2 regions of the Lederbergia graminis genome follow, and region 1 is predicted to be linked to the other one. Evidence: riboswitches for the same ligand, from Rfam matches in the RefSeq annotation. Region 1 holds a riboswitch; the other holds the start of a gene.
The links. A riboswitch is a leader RNA that binds a small molecule or an ion and turns the genes downstream of it on or off. The one in region 1 is predicted to bind S-adenosylmethionine.
Positions count from the first base shown of each region.

Region 2: it holds a riboswitch for S-adenosylmethionine, as region 1 does, so the genes downstream of both, ssuE (NADPH-dependent FMN reductase) here and ACFPM4_RS19745 (aliphatic sulfonate ABC transporter substrate-binding protein) in region 1, are expected to answer to the same signal.

Region 1 covers NZ_JBHSMC010000044.1:26,203-29,391, reverse strand. Annotated here, with positions in the region: gene ACFPM4_RS19750 (trans-sulfuration enzyme family protein) at 1-1,016, shown strand, start outside; SAM riboswitch class I at 1,106-1,210, shown strand; gene ACFPM4_RS19745 (aliphatic sulfonate ABC transporter substrate-binding protein) at 1,327-2,286, shown strand; gene ACFPM4_RS19740 (ABC transporter permease) at 2,306-3,148, shown strand; gene ACFPM4_RS19735 (ABC transporter ATP-binding protein) at 3,163-3,189, shown strand, end outside.
Region 2 covers NZ_JBHSMC010000027.1:143,998-147,186, reverse strand. Annotated here, with positions in the region: gene ACFPM4_RS17710 (LLM class flavin-dependent oxidoreductase) at 1-1,318, opposite strand, end outside; gene ssuE (NADPH-dependent FMN reductase) at 1,334-1,891, opposite strand; SAM riboswitch class I at 2,027-2,131, opposite strand; gene ACFPM4_RS17700 (DUF2651 family protein) at 2,276-2,524, opposite strand; gene ACFPM4_RS17695 (YfjL-like protein) at 2,550-3,189, opposite strand, start outside.

The DNA.
Region 1 (3,189 bases):
AGCTTGAAAGCTATTTTCACGGAGAAACACCTTACTTATATTCCCGTTACGGAAATCCAAATACAGATGAATTAGGGAGTGCCGTTGCTGCTTTGGAAGGAGCAGAAGCTGGTGTAGCAGCTTCATCAGGGATGTCAGCTATTTTATCAGCATTACTTTCAGTAGCAAAAAATGGGGACCATATTGTTGCATGTGATGACCTTTATGGTGGAACTTATCATCTATTAGATCAAGAAATTAGAAGTTTTGGTATCGATGTTACATTTGTCTCCTTTGCGAATGAAGAGGAGATACGTGCAGCAATTCGTCCAAATACAAAATTACTATATACAGAGAGCATTACGAACCCATTACTTAGAGCTGAAAATATACCGTTACTTGTTAAAATAGCGAAAGAACATAAGCTAATAACAATTGTGGATAACACTTTTGCAACACCGTTTTTACTACAGCCATGTGTTGATGGGGTTGATCTTGTTGTCCATAGTGCAACGAAGTACCTTGGTGGCCATAGTGATATTTCTGCAGGTATTGTAGTTGGCCGTGAAGATATCATTCAAGTTGCAAAACAAAAGGTGGTTAGCTTAGGGGCGAATTTAAGTCCATTTGAAGCATGGTTAACATGTAGAGGCATTAAAACTCTTGCGTTAAGAATGGAGAAGCAAACAAGGAATGCGCAATTTATTGCAGATTCACTAAGGGAAAATGAAAATATAGCAAAAGTATATTATCCAAATAATGTATCAGAAAAAGGTAATGGTGCAATTGTGTCGATAGAACTTGCACCTCATTGTGACATTCGCTCATTCTTTTCGTCTCTTGGATGGATAAAAGTAGTTCCTTCTTTAGGTGGTGTAGAGACTGCTGTTTCCTATCCATTAGGTACATCACATCGAAATTTACCTAAAGCAGCTCAAGAAAAGCTTGGAATTAATGAACGAGTTGTTCGCATTTCAGTCGGTATTGAAGATAGGCAAGATATCATTAATCAACTCCTAATTGCAATCAAAGCATAGGTATATTTAACCAAAAGTGTAAAAAAGTAGTTGACAGATAAAAAACTCTGTTCTATACTCCATTCATAAGTAAAACAACTAAATCGAATCTCTTATCGAGAGTGGCGGAGGGAATAGGCCCTGTGAAGCCCGGCAACCTGTTATTTTAAAACAAGGTGCTACATCCTACAGATTTAAAATCTGGAAGATAAGAGGAGGAACCGTCAACAACGCCCTCTTCTTAGGAAGGGGGCTTTTCTTTTTATATATCTTTTTTTAAATATTAAACCAAGTAAACTAATCATATTAATTATATTTAGGGGGATTTACAATGAGAATTAATATTTGGAAAACCATTTTATTATTGATAGGAATTATCGTGCTAGCAGGGTGTTCAGATAGTGCGAGTGGCAAGCCAAAGAAAATTATTTTAGATTATGCTTACTATTCGCCAACAAGCTTGATTTTAAAGGAGAAAGGTTTTGCAGAAGAAGTATTTGAGGAAGAAGGCATTGAAGTAGAGTTTGTTCTAAGTCAAGGGAGTAACAAAGCGTTAGAATTCCTCAATTCCAGAAGTGTTGATTTCAGTTCATCTGCTGGTGCTGCTGCTTTAATGGCAAAAGCAAAAGGATCGCCAATTGAATCCGTATATATTTATTCCAAACCAGAATGGACGGCTCTCGTTGCAAAAGATTCTTCCATTAAGTCTGTCAATGATTTAAAAGGGAAAAAGGTTGCTGCAACAATTGGTACAGACCCGTATATTTTCTTGCTTCGTGCTTTAGATGCACATGGCCTTTCTGCCAAAGATGTAGAAATTGTTAATCTTCAACATGGAGACGGAGCAGCTGCACTACTATCTGGTGAAGTAGATGCATGGGCAGGATTAGATCCTCATATGGCAAGAGTGGAAAAAGATTCTGGGGCTCATCTATTCTTCCGTAATGCAGACTTTAACACGTATGGAACTTTGAATGTAAGATCAAAATTTGCAGAAGATTACCCAGAGTATGTAAGTAAAGTTATCGAAGTTTATGAGAAAGCAAGGCAATGGGCAATTGATAATCCAGAGGAAACAGCAGAGATTTTAGCGAAGGAAGCACAAATAGATATTGAAGTAGCAAAGCTTCAATTAGAACGTAACGATTTTTCAGCATCAAAACCAGGTGATGTGCAAATTGAAACAATTAAAGCAGCTGGTGATGTATTGAAAACAGAAGGTGTAATTGATTCGGATACGGATGTAGATAAGGTTGTTAATGATTTAATTAACCCGGACTATTTTGAATAAATAAAGGATGGTGGACAACATGAGTGGCCGTACAGAAACAATTTCAGTTCCCGTAAAAAAATCAAAACGAGAAAAACGCTCGAAATTTTCCTATAAAGCAAATGAGAGATGGATTCTTGGAAGCCTTATCCCTATTATTCTATTAATTATTTGGGAGATTGCTGGAAGAGTAGGACTTATAGAAGCGCATTTACTACCAACTCCATCAAAAATATTTGAAGAAATTGTAGAAATGGGCAAAGAAGGAATATTGATTGATCATATTGGCATTACATTATATCGGGTGGTTCTTGGATTTTTCATTGGAACGATAGTAGCTGTTGTTCTTGGAGCAATCGTTGGTTATTTTTCTCTGTTTGAAAAATTGATGGATCCACTTATTCAAGCATTTCGTGCAATCCCATCTCTAGCATGGGTACCTTTATTCATTTTGTGGATGGGGATAGGGGAGCCATCCAAAGTGACATTAATTGCAGTAGGTGTATTTTTTCCAGTCTACTTAAACATCGTTTCTGGTATTCAAGGCGTTGATCGGAAGTTAATCGAAGTTGGAAAAATTTATAAGTTTAGTTCCGTGAAAACATTACGGAAAATCATCTTGCCAGCTGCTTTGCCATCTTTTCTCGTAGGATTACGCAGTGGGCTAGGACTTGGTTGGATGTTTGTTGTTGCCGCAGAAATAATGGGGGCTAGTAAAGGGTTAGGTTATTTACTCATCTTAGGCCAAAATACGTATTCTCCGGAAATTGTCATAGCGAGTATATTATTGTTTGCGCTAATTGGGAAAATCACGGATTCATTATTGAAATTATTAGAAACAAAATCATTGAGCTGGCAAGATAGTTTATCAAATCAACGTTAAAGGGGGATGCAACGGTGCTCGCAGTTCAAAATATAACTCGA
Region 2 (3,189 bases), on a different contig from region 1:
CAGCACCAAATAAGTTACCTCTTAATGTTGTTTCCTCATATCCAATTGGCACTCTGCCTCTAGCTTGTAAAACAGGTACAACAAGTTCGGCGAAGTCCTTGAACGTTCCTGGTGAAACTGCATATGCAATGTTAAATCCATCTACACCAGCTTCATTTACCCATTCTTCAATTAAATCTGCAATTTGCTCTGGAGTTCCAACCATATTGATTCCCATGCCGCCAATCCCAATCTGTTCAGCAATTTCCCCAACAGTCCATTGGCGTGTAGGATCCACTTTCGTATAATTTTCTAGAGCGGAGCGGATAGAGTCGTTTTCCACATACTTTACAATTGTAGAAGGGTCATAACCAGATAAGTCGACACCAGTCCAACCTCCAAATAAAGCAAGAGCACCTTCATAGCTAATATGCTTTTTATACTCATTATATTTTTCTTGAGCTTCTTCTTCCGTTCTTCCAACAACTGGAGTGACCATCGTTAATATTTTCACTTCATCGGGATTTCGACCATACTTAACTGAATCATCTCGTAATTTTTTCACTGTTGCTTTGGCAATAGTAAGTGTCGGTGCTCCAATAAAAACTAGTTCAGCATTCTTTACAGCAAATTCTCTACCTTTGTTTGATGCACCTGCTTGGAAAAGTACTGGTGTTCTTTGTGGGGAAGGTTCACATAAATGAGCACCAGGAACTTTATAATATTTCCCTTCATGGTTAATATCATGGACTTTATCGGGGTCCGTATATATACGATTCTCTTTATCTACTTTTACAGCATCATCTTCCCAGCTGCTCTCCCAAAGTTTATAGCAAACTTCTAAATATTCCGCAGCAATATCATAGCGTTCATCATGATTAATCTGGTCTTCTAATCCCATGTTTACTGCAGCACTTTTTAAGTATGATGTAACGATATTCCAACCTACTCGTCCTTTTGTTAGGTGATCTAGAGTCGACATTCTCCGCGCGAATGTATAAGGGTGTTCATGTGTAACCGATGCAGTAACCCCAAAACCAAGATGTTTTGTTACGGATGACATAAGTGGAACGACAAGCAGTGGATCATTGACTGGTGATTGTGCTCCTTGGCGAACGGCCGCATCCCTTGAACCATTGTATACATCATATGTCCCTAGTACATCTGCAAGAAAAACAGCATCAAAACGTCCTTTTTCCAAAATTTTGGCGAGTTCAATCCAATAATCACTATCCTTATATTGATGGGAGCGGTCGTCTGGATGTGTCCATAGTCCAGGTGATTGGTGGCCAGCACAATTCATTTCAAATGCATTTAAATAAATTCTTTTTTTGGTCATCATTATTCTCCTTTGTTAAATGGTATAGTGTTCCGGGATTGGGTTGCTTTGTTTTTTGATAATTTCAGTAAAATAATCAAGTTGTTTTTTGGTTCTTGCTAATGTGTCAATGTCTAATATAGGTTCTAAGCTTTCCTTATCCACTTCCTGATCTGTCAGGTATATTCCCTTTAAGTTTTGGCCTTTTAGTGTTGCTAATAGCGGTTTTAGGGAAAACTCTAGTGCTAGTAAGTGGGACTTGCTGCCACCAGTCATTAAAGGTAAAACTGGTTTTCCTTCTAAAATTTCTTGCGGTAAAATATCAATCAATGTTTTTAATACTCCAGAAAAAGCAGCTTTATAAACTGGAGAACCGACGATGATGCCACTCGAATCACGGATTTGTTTAGCGATTCTTTCTACTACTGGGCTATTGAAGTTTGCGAAAAATAAATCATTATGTGGTACGTCACGAACGGAAATATGTGTAACTTGAAAGCCCTTTTGTTGTAATAAGCGCCCTAAGTATCGGAGTACTTGATCTGATCGCGAACTTTCAAATGGACTACCAGATAGAATTACAATTTCACTCATTGAAAATTCCCTCCTTTATAATTAACTAAACATAGATGTATACTTGGATTTTTGTGAATAAATTTACAATAAAAAAACCTCCTCTCAAAAGATGAGAGAAGGGTAGGGGATTTGAAGGAAATCAAACCATAACTGTTCTCATCTTTAGAATACAGTGTATTCTTCTGAAATTAGCACCATGCAATGTTGCTGGTTGCTGAGGTTTCGCAGGGTCAGTCCCTCCACCTCTCTTGATAAGAGTAAAATATTGGATTTTCTTACTGGTTTTTATTATAAGTAACTCAATCGGATTAATCAACAAATAATTGTCGACAAGATTCGAGTTACATCTTTTTGAAAAAAGATAAAGGCCCCGTACTAGGAGACCTTTATCCTCGAATGATCTTATTTTTTTCTAATAAACCAAACAATCAGCGAAATAACAAGGGATACAATTGTATAAAATGTTGCCCAACCAAATAGCGCTTGCCAACCAACGTTCTGGACCATTGGTAGAATGATAGTAAGGATATTAAGACCAATGAATAGAATAATTGGTACGATAAAGTAGCGTTTAAATTTAATCGTTACCAACAAAGAAAAAAGTAAAGTTGCAATCGGCGCTACTATTCCATAAAAAGCAATTTCCCACATGAAAAATCACCATTCCTTTTTATTTTTATTTTGAATGTTCATTAATAACACGTAAGGAGATATCAGTGTCCTTATCGAAGTTTACGGTGTATTTAGCGTAGTCTTTACTTCCTTTTGCATAGACAAAACCCTCAATCTTTGCATCATTATAAGGATATTTACCATTATTCAATGTTTTTTGAATTACTTGAACTACTTCTAAAGTTTGCTCCTTTGAAAGATTTGTTACATCAAGCGAAAAGTTAATATCAAACGGTTCAATTAACTCTATATCATGACTCCATTTTGTATCAGGAGGGTATTTTTCCTCTAGTACATCAAGATAAAATTCAATCTGTGTGACAATCCCTGGTATTTCTGAATCTATTCCTTCGTAAAGCTGCTCTTTAATTTCTTTTCCGAACTTTGCTCCTAGCTCATAATCAGTATTAACAGGATAGTAGTGGATGTCTGTTGGCTTCACCGCTCCCCACACTTCAAAAACATACTCGATTTCGTCGTCCCCTCGAAACTCTGTAACATCAAATCCATACATGCCAAAAGTAAAATCATAAACCCCATCACCATTTATGCGATACTCTGAATCAGGAAATTCTTCTTCCAAAAAATCTTCTAACCCAGCTTTTAAATAATGTTTTGAGACGGGATTTCCGTTGAAGATTTGA